3 linked regions of the Thermochromatium tepidum ATCC 43061 genome follow. The protein of the gene in region 3 interacts with the protein of the main gene of each other region in a pairwise test. Links are inferred from orthologs where the notes say so. Each region holds a gene or a part of one and is shown on either strand. Other genes may lie near its edges.

Evidence for each region.
Region 1: the proteins of glnD (region 3) and E6P07_RS02110 interact in binary tests that used the Escherichia coli proteins (3 or more experiments, as listed by UniProt). The link is inferred for Thermochromatium tepidum ATCC 43061 from one-to-one orthologs.
Region 2: the proteins of glnD (region 3) and glnK interact in binary tests that used the Escherichia coli proteins (3 or more experiments, as listed by UniProt). The link is inferred for Thermochromatium tepidum ATCC 43061 from one-to-one orthologs.

Annotation. Positions count from the first base shown.
Region 1 is NZ_CP039268.1:443,231-448,307, reverse strand. What follows is about bases 1,686-4,443. They hold E6P07_RS02110 (P-II family nitrogen regulator), read right to left. Parts: upstream 3,355-4,443; coding sequence 3,016-3,354; downstream 1,686-3,015. Other genes in these bases: E6P07_RS02105 (ribulose bisphosphate carboxylase small subunit), read right to left, coding at 4,297-4,443; E6P07_RS02115 (outer membrane protein assembly factor BamD), read left to right, coding at 2,172-2,999; rluD (23S rRNA pseudouridine(1911/1915/1917) synthase RluD), read right to left, coding at 1,686-2,055. In the rest of the region: E6P07_RS02130 (glycine cleavage system transcriptional repressor), read right to left, coding at 1-330; peptidoglycan editing factor PgeF, read right to left, coding at 330-1,094; more of rluD, read right to left, coding at 1,075-1,685; more of E6P07_RS02105, read right to left, coding at 4,444-4,644; E6P07_RS02100 (SulP family inorganic anion transporter), read right to left, coding at 4,799-5,077. UniProt on the Escherichia coli protein: P-II indirectly controls the transcription of the glutamine synthetase gene (glnA). P-II prevents NR-II-catalyzed conversion of NR-I to NR-I-phosphate, the transcriptional activator of GlnA. When P-II is uridylylated to P-II-UMP, these events are reversed.
Region 2 is NZ_CP039268.1:1,566,132-1,571,413, forward strand. What follows is about bases 1,072-4,034. They hold glnK (P-II family nitrogen regulator), read left to right. Parts: upstream 1,072-2,365; coding sequence 2,366-2,704; downstream 2,705-4,034. Other genes in these bases: ubiK (ubiquinone biosynthesis accessory factor UbiK), read right to left, coding at 1,072-1,110; E6P07_RS07100 (TorF family putative porin), read left to right, coding at 1,569-2,300; E6P07_RS07110 (ammonium transporter), read left to right, coding at 2,730-4,034. Outside these bases: E6P07_RS07090 (YifB family Mg chelatase-like AAA ATPase), read right to left, coding at 1-829; more of ubiK, read right to left, coding at 844-1,071; more of E6P07_RS07110, read left to right, coding at 4,035-4,082; E6P07_RS07115 (HD-GYP domain-containing protein), read left to right, coding at 4,340-5,282. UniProt on the Escherichia coli protein: Involved in the regulation of nitrogen metabolism. Regulates the activity of its targets by protein-protein interaction in response to the nitrogen status of the cell.
Region 3 is NZ_CP039268.1:21,021-26,585, reverse strand. Bases 1,584-4,829 are described here. They hold glnD ([protein-PII] uridylyltransferase), read right to left. Parts: upstream 4,430-4,829; coding sequence 1,784-4,429; downstream 1,584-1,783. Other genes in these bases: map (type I methionyl aminopeptidase), read right to left, coding at 4,426-4,829; E6P07_RS00120 (hypothetical protein), read right to left, coding at 1,584-1,815. In the rest of the region: E6P07_RS00130 (hydrogenase small subunit), read right to left, coding at 1-693; E6P07_RS00125 (hydrogenase expression/formation protein), read right to left, coding at 712-1,176; more of E6P07_RS00120, read right to left, coding at 1,288-1,583; more of map, read right to left, coding at 4,830-5,208.

The sequences.
Region 1 (5,077 bases), 420 kb from region 3 along the record:
GACGATCCCAGCGCGATCGGCACCTGTTACCCGCACCTGGACGTTGGGCATCAGGTGCTGGTGCAGTCCGCCGCTCAGCGGATCGAGATGAAGGCGCAGATCCAGCTCCTGGGCCACGGGTGCCAGTGCGTCTCGGATCTCGGCCTCCGGGCGTGCGCCGCTGACCATCAGCATGATGGTGAAGTTGCCGCCGAGCCGGATCATCGAGGCCTCGCCCAGGTTGCAGCCGCATTCATAGAGGACGCGCGTGATGCGCGCGACGATGCCGGGTCGGTCGGCACCGACCAGGGTCAGGAGATTCCAGTCAGACAGGGTATCCGTCACAGTCATCAGCTCCCATGGCTGTCGTTCGGCACGAGCCAGATCAGACTGGCCAGACGGCCGGTCGTGCCGTCGCGCCGGTAGGAAAAGAAACGCCGCGGCTGGGAGAAGGTGCAGTCCCCTCCCCCATACACCCGCCCGATACCGAGTCGCGCGAGTCTGAACCGGGCGAGCTCAAAGAGATCGGTCAGCCAGCGTTCGCCTCGTGCCTGGTTTCGGCTGGGGCGAAAGGCGGCGGCGGTCTCAGGATACTCGGTGACGAAGGTGGAACGCACCTCAGAACCGACCTCGAAGGCGTCGGGGCCGATCGCCGGCCCCATCCAGGCCAACAGCCGTTCAGGCGCGACCACCATGGCCGCCACCGCGCGCTCCAGCACGCCGCCGGCCAGTCCGCGCCAACCGGCATGGACCGCCGCCACGCGCGTGCCCTGCTCGTCACAGAGCAATAACGGCAGACAGTCGGCAGTCATGACGGCGCACACGACGCCGGGCGAGGTCGCGACCGCGGCATCGGCCTCGGGGATGGCCGCAACCGGACATTCGGCCCGCGCGACCTCGCAACCATGGACCTGACGCAGCCACATGGGGGCGGCGGGCAGACCCAAATTTGAGCAGAGGAGGTCGCGATTGCGCGCAACATGACCTGGATCGTCACCGACATGATCGCCGAGATTGAGGCTGGCGAACGGACCCCGGCTGACACCACCCACACGGGTGGTCGAGCAGGCCCGCACCCAGTCCGGTGCCGGCCAGTCAGGAGTGATCAATTCCATCGGTCGCCTTCCAGCGCAACAGATCCAACAGGGCCGCTAGATCGGGGGCCATGGGGATCTCCCAGAGCATCTCGGCGCCAGTGACCGGATGGATGAGTCCGAGACGGATGGCGTGCAAGGCCTGACGCGGAAAACCCTGCAGGGCGGCGGCCAGCTCGGGACGACAGCCGCGCGGGGGACGCGGACGCGCACCATAGGTCGTATCGCCGACCAGCGGATGATGGATATGGGCCATGTGCACCCGGATCTGATGGGTGCGTCCGGTCTCTAGCTCGACCGCCAACAGGGTATGCCCCGGATAGGATTCCAGGACGCGATAATGGGTGATGGCCGCGCGCCCGTTATTGACCACGGCCATCTTGGTACGCTGGGTCGGGTGGCGACCGATGGGTGCCTCGACCCGCCCGCCCGCGACCAGGGTGCCCAGCACCAGCGCCCGATATTCGCGATGCACGATCCGCCGCCGAAGCTGCTCAACCAACGCATGATGGGCTTGGAGTGTACGCGCAACCACCATCAGACCCGTGGTGTCCTTGTCGAGCCGATGCACGATCCCGGCGCGCGGCAGGGCCGAAAGCTCAGGGGCCCGATGCAGCAAGGCGTTTTGAAGTGTGCCGTCCGGATTGCCGGCCGCCGGATGTACGACCAGACCGGCGGGTTTATTGATCACCAGCAGATGCGCGTCCTCGTAGACCAGATCGAGCGCAATCGCCTGTGGCTGATGCGTATCGACTGCCGCCAATTCGGCCTCGATCCGGATCGACTCACCACCCCAGACCTTGTCGCGCACTCGACAGGGCCGATCGTCGACCAGCACCTGGCCGGCCTCGATCCAGCGCTGGAGCCGCCCACGCGAGAACTCCGGCAACAACCTTGCCAGCACACGGTCGAGCCGGTCGCCGGCGAGATCGGGATCGACCCGGAGCGAACGGCGGACGGTTTCGGTGGAAATCGAGCTCATTCAGTCCGTATCCAGTCCATCAGAGACCAGACCCCGCAGACCCAAGGCTTAAGCACACTCGCCAAGACAGGGGTTCGGGTATACTGGAACCGTTTTGAAACAGATACTCATGCAACATGTCACGAACCTTAACACGATTGACCGCACTCCTGCTCGCCGTGACGCTAGCCGGGTGCGGGATCTTCGGCAAGGAAATCGATGAAACTGAGGGCTGGAGTGCCGCTAAGCTCTATGCCGAGGCCGCCGCGGAACTCGACTCAGGCTCCTACAAACGCGCCATCGAGCTCTATGAGAAGCTTGAGGCCCGCTATCCCTTCGGGCGCTACGCCATGCAGGCGCAACTGGATGTCGCCTACGCCTATTATCGTGCCGATGAACCTGAGGACGCATTGGCGGCGGCGGATCGTTTCATCAAGCTCTATCCCCAGAACCCCTATGTCGATTATGCCTATTACCTCAAGGGCATCGTCAACTACAACCGCAGCATTGGCTTCCTCGACCGCTTCATCCCGACCGACGCCTCACAGCGCGATCCAGGCTCGGCCATGGATGCCTTCAAGGACTTTGCGGTGCTGGTCGAACGCTTCCCGAACAGCAAGTACGCCGAGGATGCACGCCAGCGCATGGTCTATCTACGTAACAACCTGGCCATGAACGAGGTCAATGTCGCACGCTATTACATGAAGCGCGGGGCCTATCTGGCGGCGGCCAATCGCGCCAACTACGTCATCCAACATTATCAGCGCACCAGCGCCGTGGACGATGCGCTGGAGGTGCTGATCGACGCCTATCGCGCCCTCGGCAAGGATGATCTCGCGGCCGATGTCAAGCGGGTGCTTGACCTCAACCGTCAGCAGGGGCGTTTTGTCCCCGACGAGATCCGGCCCGAAAAGGTCGATCTAGCGCGCCGAATCTGGGACTCGCTCCAACTCGATCGCAACTAAGTCCGGGGCGAGCCGGCTAGATCGCGACCTCGTTCTCCTCTCCAGTGCGGATGCGCACCACGCGCGTCACCTCTGAGACGAAGATCTTGCCGTCACCGATCTTGCCGGTGCGCGCGGCTGTGGTGATGGCATTGATGCACTCCTCGACCTGATCATCGGCCAGTATCAGCTCGATCTTGATCTTGGGGAGGAAATCGACCACGTACTCCGCCCCGCGATAGAGCTCGGTGTGGCCCTTTTGTCGGCCGAAGCCCTTGACCTCGATCGCCGTCATGCCCGTGATGCCGACCGCCGACAGCGCCTCGCGCACGTCGTCTAGCTTGAAGGGTTTGATGATCGCCTCGACCTTTTTCATGCCGCTCTCCCGTAAGCCGTATCCGCTAAAAATCAATCAGGGATCAGTATAAATTGGCCTCGGGGGGTATGAACAGCGCGCTGGGGAGGCACCGCTCATCAGTGTCTGAGAAGACCTGGTCAATGCCCTGAAATCTCAGTCATGTCCAGGCCGTCACCGCCGGTGTGGTTCTCCCCGTCTGACCCGGCTCGTGTCATGCGTTTAGGGTCGCGCCTGAGCCCCAAGGAAGTGCTGATCATCGACTTGCCGCCGCTGGATGAGGTGGTGCGCGCCAAGCGGACGCAGCGTTCGGAGTGGATCACCAAAGCCAGTCACCACGCCGACCCCGCGCCATTCATAGACCCTCCGCAAGGAAACCCGCGACTTGAGTCGCGGGAGGAATGGCGGGTGCGCGAAGCGCACCATGTGGTGTATAATACAGTGTGGTCTCCGGGCGCACGCCGACTGCAACGCCAGTCGAAACCTGGCCCGGATTGGCAGCGGAGCCCCGCTACCAAGGGCGGCTGTAAACACGCCCAATGTTGGGGATGTGGTCAACCATGTTTGCTGCGTCTCACAATAAAGCCTTCGACTTCAGTCGAGGGTTGTTTACTTGCCACCCATGTCATGGCAAAGTTGGCGCGCGCCCGACCGATGGCGCGAATCATCTGCCGCCCATCGGCACAATCGAGACAAACGCCTGTTCTAAACGGGGGCGCGTCTTGGCAATGCCCTGGTTAAATCGCTGTCGTGCCTCGGACAACGGCTTGTTGCGCTGCCCTTTGCGCTGGTCCGGTCCGGTCGCCGTTCGCTTTAAACCAGGCTTCGTGTTCCTCAGACGGGTTCCTGTCACCGGTAGGATAGTGACCGTCGGCTGTTCCACACAGTGATCGGCCTGGATCACCAGTGCCGGTACGAACGTCGCTGTCATGGGGCTATGACACACAACAGGCCGCAACCGCTTCAATGCGGGCGATGGACCATGAGCGCGAGCCGGCTGCGATAGCTCAGATCCTCGATGTTCAGGCGGATGTGATGGTCGCAATGGGCCTGACGGCAGCGCGCGATCGCGCCATGCACGGCGTCCATGTCGCCGTCGTAACAGCTCGGCGGCTCCCAGAGCTTCCAGGTGGTGTATCTGGGCTGGATCTGCTCGGTATGTTCGATGGAGATGATGCAGCCACGATGCAGACAGGATTCAAGCCGACTGAGCATCCTGCACTCGGCCGGCTGGAGATGCGCCTCATCATGGAACTGAACGGCATGAATGACGACTGTCGATGCGTTCTGGACGATGGCGACGGTTGACATCGGAACACCTCTCTCGATCGGATTTGAATCAGCGGGAAAGCCGGACGGCTTCTGCTGTCGAGTCTCAAGCGTAGTTTCTGAGTGCAAATATCGGAAATTGCGATCGTCCGCAATCCGCATCGAATCTGGTCGATGTCTCCGCCGCCTGCCGCCCTTAGGCCAAGGCCGCCTCCGGCTTGGTCAAGGGATCCAGACGCGGACTCGCTGCCAGCAAGGTCTCGGCCCGCGCCAGCGCGGCCTCGGTGGTCGCGACCACCTGATCGGCCGGCAGCCGCGCCATGATCCCCAGCCGGTCGAGCCGCTGCCGAACCTCGCCATCCTTGACAGCAATCACCACCTGTCGTCCAGCGGCGAGATCCTCCAGGATCATCTTTTCCAGCGCCAAGGAGGACGACACCCCAAGCAAGGGGACCGCGGTGAAGTCCATGACCAG
Region 2 (5,282 bases), 1.5 Mb from region 3 along the record:
CCGAGGCCGTGTGATGCGGTGAGCGGAAGGGGCGCTCCAGCCAGCGCGACGGATCGAAGGGGTCACGCCCACCGACCGAGCGGATCGTCGCTGCCTCCAGCGCCTCGGATTCGCTCAAGGGCGGCAGCAACCCGGGCAGGCGCATCGCCAGCATGGACTTGCCGGCACCGGGCGGCCCGATCATCAGGATCGAGTGCCTTCCGGCGGCAGCGATCTCCAACCCGCGCTTGCCGTGCTCCTGACCGCGCACATCGGCCAGATCCGGATAGACAGGCTGGGCCTGGATGCGTTCTGAGCCAGATTGGAGCGGCAGTGGCTCAATCCCGTCGAGATGGGCGCAGACCGCGCGCAGATGCGTGGCCGGGCGCACCTCGAGCCCCTCGACCAGGGCCGCCTCGGCAGCATTGGCGCGGGGCAGGATCAGCGCCCGCCCAGACGCGCGGGTCGCCAAGGCAATGGGCAGCACACCCTGGACCGGACGCAACTCGCCGGAAAGCGCCAACTCGCCGATGAACTCATAGCGTTCGAGCGTCTCGGTCTGGAGCTGGCCTGAGGCCCCCAGGATACCGAGCGCGATCGGCAGATCGAAACGCCCGCCCTCTTTGGGCAGATCCGCAGGTGCGAGATTGATCGTGACCCGCCCATTGGGGGTCTGGAATTTGTTGTTGACGAGCGCGCCATGCACCCGGTCCTTGCTCTCGCGCACCGCCATCTCGGGCAGACCGACGATCGATATCGCCGGCAGTCCGCCCGAGAGCTGAACCTCGACCGTGACCGGCGGCGCCTCGATCCCAAACCGCCCACGGCTGTAAAGGATACAGAGGGCCAAGACCCGCCCCGCAATCAGCCGGTTCGATCCCCGGACGCCGCCAAGGCTTGCTCCAGGGCCGCCACCCGCGACTCCAGCATCGAAAGCTTCGCGCGCGTGCGCGCCAGCACCGCCGACTGCACGTCGAACTCCTCACGCGTGACCAGATCGAGACGCGACAGCCCCGCTTCCAGCGATGCGCGTAGATTGCGGTTGATATCCTCCTGCAAGACCTGGAGCCCCTTCGGCATGGCCGAAGACAGGCGCTGGAACAGATCATCGAAGTGTTTTGGGTCCAACATCGTCTGAAGACCTTAAATGGGCTTGGAATAGAGAGCTAGGATCGAAAGCGACCTCGATCGGGCATTATAGGGGCGTGTTCGCGAACCGTCTTGCATTTAGCCCCGCTCCACGAACGAGCATCCACCCGACTCGACCGGGCCAGCACGCCTCATGTTGGTGCAACCATCTGGTGTGGCCTTCGCACATGAGGCTAAAAAGCATCCAAGCAGACGCGCTAAAGCCGCCTGAAACCAAGACGCCACGGCCTTCAGGAATCCTTCCCAGACCTTGGTGACATCCCGGCCAGGCCGCACCGCCCGGCGGTCAAATCCAGGTTTTGATGATCGATGGCATGTTCTCTGCTTTGTTTGGCGATAGGCAGCCGGGACCACCTGGATCGAACCGTCCTTTGCTCGAGCCGAAGACGTCCCTGATCGACCAACCCCATCCAACGACAACCCAGCACGAGGGAACCTCCATGAAGACACAGAGAATAAGCGCGCTCGTTGCATCCGGCCTCCTAGTCGTGGGCGCGAGCGCCTCGCAGGTCGCACTCGCTGCAAAAACGCACTCGGTCAGCGCCAACCTCGGCGCCGTCAGCAACTACATCTGGCGCGGCCAGAGCCAGACCCAAGATGGTCCGGCCATCCAGGGCGGTCTGGATTATGCCCACGAGAGCGGTTTTTCGGCCGGCACCTGGGTCTCGAACGTGGACTTCGGCGACGACATCAATGACATCAACTATGAGCTCGATTTCTACACGGGATTCGGCGGCTCGATCAGCGACGACTTAAGCTACGCACTCAAGCTCATCTACTACGCCTATCCAGACGGGCGCGATTCCGACTTTTCCGAGATCGGGGCAAGCGCCACCTACAAGTGGCTGACCGCCGGCGTCGATTACACCCTCTATGGTCAGGCCGACGATGCCGATGGCGTCGCCGACGGCGAGTCGACTTACATCGAGGGCGATCTCTACTACCACGCCAGCCTCGATTTCGAGCTGCCCTTTGAACTGGGTCTGAGCCTACGCGGCGGCTATTACGACTTCCGCTACAACGAGGGCGGCAACGACTATGCACACTGGGGTGTGACGCTCAGCCGCAAGGCTGGTGACTTCGGTACCTTCAGCCTCAACTACGACCAGATCGGACGCGACACCTATGACGACGACCCCAGGGTCTGGGTCGGCTGGCTGAAAGAGTTCTGAGCGCGTTCGCCTTAGTCGTCTGGGTGTCCAAGCCTTGGGTTCCCACTGCAAGGAGTCAAACCACCATGAAACTGGTTTCAGCCATCATCAAACCCTTCAAGCTCGATGACGTGCGTGAGGCGCTCGGCGACCTCGGCGTCTCCGGGATCACGGTCACCGAGGTCAAGGGCTTCGGTCGCCAGAAGGGCCACACCGAACTCTATCGCGGCGCCGAATATGTCGTGGACTTCCTGCCCAAGATCAAGGTCGAGATCGCCGTCGAAGATGCCAGGGTCGATCAGGTGATCGAGGCCGTCAGCAAGGCCGCGCGCACCGGCAAGATCGGCGACGGCAAGATCTTTGTCTTCGCGCTCGATCAGGTCATCCGGATCCGCACCGGCGAGACCGGCGCGGACGCACTCTGATCAAGACTTTATTGAGAGTTCTAATATGAGATCGACGCCCTTTTCCAAACGCCTCCGACTGCTGCTTGCGGTCGGCTTGGGACTCGTGCCCTTCCTGGTTCTGGGTCAGGAAGAAACGCCAAGGCTCGACTCCGGCGATACGGCCTGGATGCTGACCGCCACTGCGCTGGTGTTGTTCATGACCATCCCCGGGCTGTCGCTGTTTTATGCCGGTCTGGTGCGTGCCAAGAACGTCCTATCGGTACTCATGCAGTGCTTTGTCATCACCGCCATGATGAGCCTGCTGTGGGCCATCTATGGCTATAGCCTGGCCTATACCGACGGTGGCTCCTTGCAGTGGCTCATCGGCGGCTTCGAGAGGCTCTTCCTCTCGGGCCTGACGATCGACTCGATCAACGGCACCATCCCAGAGTCGCTCTACATGACCTTCCAGATGACCTTTGCCATCATCACCCCAGCGCTCATCGTCGGCGCCTTTGCCGAGCGCATGAAGTTCTCGGCCATGCTGGTGTTCATGGCGCTGTGGTTGACCCTGGTCTATGTCCCGATCTGGCACTGGGTGTGGGGCGGTGGCTGGATCGCCAATCTGGGCGCCATCCTTGGATTCACCGCGGAAGGCGGCGGCGCGATCGATTTTGCCGGCGGCACCGTGGTCCACATCAATGCCGGTATCGCTGGTCTGATGGCTGCGCTCGTACTCGGTCCACGCAAGGGCTATCCGGGAACCGCCATGCCGCCGCACAACCTGGGTCTGACCGTGATGGGGGCCTCGATGCTCTGGATCGGCTGGTTTGGCTTCAATGCGGGTTCGGAACTCGCTGCCGACGGCACCGCCGGCATGGCGCTGACGGTCACCCAACTGGCCACGGCCACGGCAGCCCTGACCTGGATGTTCGCCGAGTGGATCAATCACGGTAAACCCTCGGTGTTGGGTATCGCCACCGGGGCGGTCGCCGGGCTGGTCGCCATCACCCCGGCCTCGGGTACCGCCGGCCCCATGGGGGCGATCGCCATCGGCTGTGCCGGTGCTTTCTTAGCCTTCATCGCCTCAACCAAGCTCAAGCGCAAACTTGGCTACGACGACTCGCTCGACGTCTGGGGCGTGCATGGCGTGGCCGGTATCGTCGGCGCCATCCTGACCGGTGTCTTCGCCTCCCCGCTCCTGGGCGGCTCGGGTTTGGCCGAAGGCATCGAGACCATGGGGGCCCAGGTGCTGATCCAGATCGTCTCGGTCCTGGCGACCCTGGTTTATGGCGGCGTGCTCAGTTTGCTGATCCTGCTGACAGTGAAGTCCACCCTGGGTCTGCGCGTCACCGAGGAAGAGGAGACCATGGGCCTGGATCTGTCACAGCACGACGAGCGCGGCTACATCCTCTAATCGGCGCCCAAGGGCGGTCGGCGCTATCCGTCCACACTCCCGAGATCGGGGTGCCTTCATCATGCCTCGACTGTTGTTGTGATTTTGGGGCCATTCGGCCCCATTCTTTTGTCCATCAGAGCCATGTAAGCCAGTGCCTGCTTCATCGCCCTTGTTCGCGCGCAACCAATCGATCAAGATCGGGACTTACCACAAGGAGCACAGTTTGACCATGCCGGTTTAGAATACGGACGTCGCTATCCATCAGCGCCCCGACCATGTCAACACTCGACGGTGACGCCATCCAACCGATATCCGAACTGAAGCCTGTGGATCTATGGCCGGCGCTGCATCGACGGCTCCAGAAACTCAGTCCCGACTCCGTCAATGGTCCGGATCTCCAAACTCAACTTGCTCGGCTCGAAAGCACGCTGACCCAAGCCCTGGCGGAACATCCCGATGACAGTCTGTTCGTACTCGTACAGATGCTTCATGATCCACGCCATGGTTATAGTGTCTCTCATGCACTGCTAGCGGCTGTGACCTGTCAGCTGGTGGGTCCGCCCGCCGGCATCCAGGGCGAACGACTCCAGGCGCTGACTCGGGCCGCGCTGACGATGAATATCGCGATGCGTGCCTTGCAGGATCAGCTCACGGCTCAGGTCCGGCCCCCGGATGTCGAGCAACGCCGCGCGATCGAGCAACACCCGATCGAGGGTGCCAAGAGCCTGCGTCGGCTGGGGGTGAGCGACGAGACCTGGCTGTCTCTGGTCGAAGAGCATCATGAGACCCCGGATGGCCGTGGCTATCCGCGGGGCAAGCCAGTGCGCGATTCGCTGCAGCATCTGCTGCGCATGAGCGACCTGTTCGTGGCCCGCATCAGCCCGCGCCGGAGCCGACGAGCCCTGGCGCCCAATGCGGCGGTGCGCAATCTCTATCTGGAGACGCGCGACTACGCCGGCGAACTCGGCGCCATCTTTGCTAAGCAAGTCGGCATGTATCCACCCGGAACCTATGTACGGCTCCAGAGCGGCGAGACAGCGGTCGTTATCCGGCGTGGAGAGCGCGTCAACTTTCCATTGACTGTCGCCATCGCCGATCCGATCGGCGTCCCGCTGAGCCCGCCTCAGGTCCGAGATACCCAGCTACCCGGGCTGGGCATCAAGCGCTACGTGGATCCGGAAGAGGTGCGCGTGCGCATCGACCTGAGGCGATTGTTGG
Region 3 (5,565 bases):
GCCGTAGAAGGCGAGCGGCCGGCCATAGCCGTCCAGCTCGGGCAGCTGACCGAAGACCAGATAGTGCGCAATCACGCCGGTGATGACCATGGGGATCGGCGGACAGCCGGGGACATTGATGACCGGCTTGTCCCGAACCAGCTCCCTGACCGACAGGGCACCGGTCGGGTTGGGCCGTGCCTGGGGCAGACCACCGAAGGCGGCACAGGTACCGACCGCGATCACGGCGACGGCATGCTCGACCGTTTCCATCAGGATGTCGTAATTACTGTGACCTGCGATGGTCGAGAAGCCCGGATTGGATTTAGGACCTGGGATGGAACCGTCGACGATCACCAGATACTGGCCCTTGTTCTCTTCCATCGCCTGGATGCGTGCTTCCTCGGCGGCATCACCGGACGCGGCCTGGAGCGTGTGGTGATAATCCAGCGAGATAAAATCAAGGATCAGGTCTTCGAGCGTCGGTGCATGGGCGCGGGTCAGGGATTCGGTACAGCCGGTGCATTCCTGAAACGACAGCCAGATGACCGAGGGGCGGCGTGCCTGCTCTAGTGCAGCGGCGATGGTCGGTACCATGCTTGGCGGCAGGGCCATCAGCGAGGCGGTCGTGGCACAGAGCTTGAGAAATCCGCGACGCGACAGGCCATGATCGCGCAGGCTCTCGCCCAGTGTCTTATCGGGTTTCTTGCGCATGGTCCCTCCTCTCGGGTGTCAGGACGAAGGTGGCGAAGCGTTCAGCGTGGTATCCAGGCCAGACTCGGCGAGTCGTGCATTGAGCGCACTGAGCGACTCGGCGAGATCCTCCGGGTGCGGACGCAGGATCTCGGGGATGGCGGCGATCTCGACCTGATAGCTCAGGCGCTGATCTTCCAGGCTGCGGTAGTCGACCAGCCAGACACCGGGGATGGCGGTTTCTTGGATCAGGGTCGGGCCGAGCGCCTCGACGCGCGCCTGGACCTCGCCCGAACCGAGCACGGCGGTCAGACGTTCCAGATCGCCCGGACCAAAGGGCATGGAGTGGAGGTCGATGCACGTCGACTCGCCGCTGGCGAGCAGACGTTCGAGCGCGTGACGGACCTCGTACAAGATGGAGAGCACCTGCCCGTGTTCGGGCGTGGCTCCAGGGCAGGAACCACCCGGCGCGGGCGGATCGATCTTGGGTTCCAGGCTGGACATGACCACTCCATCTCGATGTCGATGGAGTGGATTCTAAGACGGTCCAGGGATTTTTGATTTGACCTGGAGCAGGTATTTTAGCATTTAATCGAGTCGTGATATCTCGATGGTCTAGTAACCGCGAAAATACCAGAGATTGTCCCAGCCCGGCGGTGAGACGGGTGGCGGCCCGGGCGGCAACAGAGGTTCTGACCGTCCGGAGACCTCGGATCCATCCTCGGGGAAAGGAAGAAGCGGTCCCCAGACCTCAGGTCCGAGTCGACGAAAGACCTCGAGATCCTGATCGATGCGCTCCTGACGCTCAGCGCGACGGCGGCGCAGATCCTCTTCCCAGTTCTCTTGCTGTATGGCCCCACGCGGATGAAGGAGACGGTGGCGTTGTTCATGCTGCTCACGTACCGCCGACCGTCGCGCCTCCCAGGCCTCACGCTGGGCGCGCACCTCGTCGAGCCAGGATGATACCTGATTGGGTTGAATCTCGCCTGTCAACGCCGGATTAGGCCCCCGGGCCGCCGGCTCAGCGAATGCGCTTTCGACACCCAGCAGCAGTCCGCCGCACAGCAGACAGACCGCTGCCGAAGCGCGACCGCCTCCGAGCCGCATCGCTTCAAACGGAATGGGACGCTTCGAGTCGATCATGGATCTCGCGCCTCAGGCAGGACAGCACCTGTTCGCAGGTGATGGGCGTCTCCTCGGCGGTGGTGATGAAGAAGACATCGTCGACCTCGGCGCCGACGGTGGCGATCTTGGCGTTCTGCAGCCGGATACCGCACTGCTCGAATACGGCCCCGACCTCGGCCAGCAGCCCCGGACGGTCGAGGGTCGTCAGACGCATGATGGTACGCTGGTTGGGCTCGTCGACGGAAAAACAGACCCGCGTCTCGATCGGAAAATGTCGGTGCCGGCGCGAAGGCGTGCGCGTGACCTGAATCCGGGCCTGACTCGGCTCAGTGAGACGCGCGGCGAGCTGCTCGCGCACCTCGCTGAGTCGGGCGGGATTGTTGAGCAGGGTGCCGCCCTGATCGAGCACCTGATAGCTGTTGACCACCATGCCATCGCTGGTGGTCATGACACGCGCATCCATGACGCTCAGACCCATCTGATCGAGTGCGGCCGTGGTACGGGCGAACAGATTGTCGCGATTGCGCGAGTAGATGAAGATCTCGCTGCCACCGCGCGCTGTGATCGGGCGGATGTCGACCACTGGCCGGTCCACAGCGCCGGCCTCCAAAATGCGTCTGGTCTGCCAAGCGATCTCGTCGGGTGAATTGTAAATAAAAAAGTCGTGGTTGAAACGCTGCCAAAGTGCCTGACAGGCGTCCGCTTTGATACCATGGCGCGCCACTAGCCGCAGACTCTCGGCCTGCTTTTGGGCGATGAGCTCGTCCTGGGCCTGGGGGTTGTCGAGTCCACGCAGCAGGGCGCGCCTGGCGCTGTAGTAGAGCTCGCGCAGCAGGGCATCGAGCCAGCTGTTCCAGCGTCCCGGATTGGTGGCCCGTGCATCGGCCACGGTCAGTAGATAGAGATAATCGAGCCGGGTCTGATCGCCGATCAGGGCGGCGAAGGACTGGATGACCTCCGGATCGCTGATGTCCTTGCGCTGGGCGGTCATGGACATCACCAGATGGTGCTCGACCAGCCAGGACACCAAGCGACTGTCGAAGTCGCTCAGACCATGGTGCCGACAGAAGTCCCAGGCCTCGCGCGCGCCCAGGAGCGAGTGATCGCCGCTCCGGCCCTTGGCGATGTCATGAAAGAGTCCAGCCAGATAGAGCAGTTCCAATTTGGGGATGCGCCGTGCCAGGGCACTACAGAGCGGCAGCTCTTCATCGTACTCGGGGATGACGAAACGGCGCAGATTGCGGATCAGCATCAGGGTGTGCTCATCGACCGTATAGACATGCAATAGGTCGTACTGCATCCGCCCGACGATGTTGGCGAAGGCCGGGATATAGGCCGGTAACACCCCGTAACGACTCATGCGGCGCAGGGCATGGGTGAGCCCGGAGGGCTCGCGCAGGATCTCCATGAACAGACTCCGTGCCCGGAGATCGGCCCGAAAGGCGTCGTCGATGCGATGGCGGTTCTCGCGGATCAGGCGGATGGTGCTCGCGCGTACCCCTTGCAGCTCGGGATGGGTCTGGAGGATGTGAAAGACCTCCAGCAAGGCGATCGGGGTGCGCTGAAACACGCTCGGCGAGGTGACCTCCAGATAGCCGCAACGTGACTGGAAACGCTTGTTGATCGGCACCGGCGGGCCGAGATCGTCGTGCAGCCGGATCGCCTCGCCGAAGAGCTGCAACAGCATCTCATTGAGCTGGTTGAGCTCCTGGACGGTGCGGTAGTACTGCTGCATGAACTGCTCGACGGCCAGATTGTTCTCGCCGTCGCTGAAACCGAACTGACGCGCCAGGGTAAGCTGATGATCGAACAGCAGCCGGTCTTCATGCCGTCCAGCCAAGCGGTGGAGGGCAAAGCGGATGCGCCATAGCAGGGTCTGGCCATCGATCAGGGTCTGATGCTCGGATTCGGTCAGGAAGCCGTGGTCGACCAGCTCGTGTAGGGTCTCGGCACCGAAATGCCGCTTGGCCACCCAGGCGATCGTCTGGATATCCCTGAGTCCGCCGGGGTTTTCCTTGATGTTGGGTTCAAGGTTGTAGGCGGTGTCGCCATACTTGAGCCAGCGTGCACGCTGCTCTTGGGTCTTGGCGGCGAAGAAGCGCTCGCTGTCCCAGAGACGATCGGGCCCGGTGGCCACGCGCATCTGCTGAAACAGCGTCTCTGAGCCGGCCAGCCAGCGCGCCTCGAGCAGATTGGTCATGATCGTGACGTCGTCTGCGGCCGCGCGCGCACACTCCTCGACGGTGCGGACACTGTGACCGATCTCCAGTCCGAGATCCCACAGCAGTGTCAACAGGTGTTCGATGGACTCGATCAGCGATGGTGCAGACGCGTCCTCGATCAGGATCAGGATGTCGATGTCAGAGGCCGGATGGAGCTCGCGTCGTCCATAGCCGCCGACCGCCACGAGCGCCGCCGCGGAGGATTCGCTCAGATGCAGGGTCCAGACATCACGCAAGACGGCGTCGATGAGTTCGCTCAGCTCACGGACCAGGCAAGTCACCGGGACGCCCTCGTCATAGCGACGATAGAGTCTTTCCTTGCCTGTCTTCAACCGCTCCTTAAAAAAGTGCAGCGAGTCTGACGGCAAGCGCCGTGGCTCGACCGGCACTTGGGCGGCGCACTGGGTCATGAGGTCGCCCGTGCCGCGCGCTCGGCGGCGCCCAGGGTCAGGATCTCGTGGCCCGTCTCCGTGACCAGTACGGTGTGCTCCCACTGGGCCGACAGACTGCGATCCTTGGTGACGACGGTCCAGCCGTCCGGCAGGACCTTGATGAAGCGTTTGCCGGCATTGACCATGGGTTCAATGGTAAAGCACATCCCCGGTTTGAGCCGCAATCCCTCTCCGGGCTTGCCATAATGCAGTACCTGGGGGTCTTCGTGGAATTCCTCACCGATACCATGTCCGCAATATTCGCGCACCACCGAATAGCCCTGGGACTCGACAAAGCGCTGAATGGCGTACCCGATGTCGCCGAGCGTGGCCTCCGGCCTGACGGCAGCGATTCCGAGCATCATCGCCTGCTGCGTGACGGTCACCAGCCGACGCGCCAGAATGGACGGCTCGCCGACGAAGAACATCCGGCTGGTGTCGCCGTGATAGCCGTTTTTGATGACGGTGACGTCGATATTGATGATATCGCCCTTCTTGAGACGCTTATTGCTTGGGATACCGTGACAGACTTGATGGTTGACCGAGGTGCAGATCGACTTTGGGAAACCGCGATAGTCGAGCGGGGCCGGGATGGCGCCCTGATAATCGACGATGTAGTCGTGACAGATCCGATCGAGCTCCTCGGTGGTGACTCCGGGTTGGACATGGGGCTCGATCATATCGAGCACATCAGCGGCCAGACGTCCGGCGAGACGCATCTTCTCGATCGCCTCGGGGGTCTTGATCCGTACATTCATCTTGCGATTGGAAGCATCCACGGTCTTTGGTGTGACGTTCGGGTATTTGCCCATGTGTAACGGTCTATGGTATAAGGGGCAGCGCCCTGTCGCAATCGACAACCAGCCACCCTCCATTCAGGGTGGGGGCGTGCGACAGTGACACCAAGGCGGAACTTCTAGTTTCCCCTCTTTAATTTGTTTGAGCCTTCGGCCAGGCCCGTCTGTCTTGATCGCAAAGATCGATAGACGCCCTGATCCATCCACACACGCGCCGTCACAGATGACTGGGTGCCCATTGACGCGGGTTGTCGCCTGGGGTGCGTGGAGGTCCAACCCAATCATTATCCTTAAGGAAGCCAAAGATCGTGAGCAACG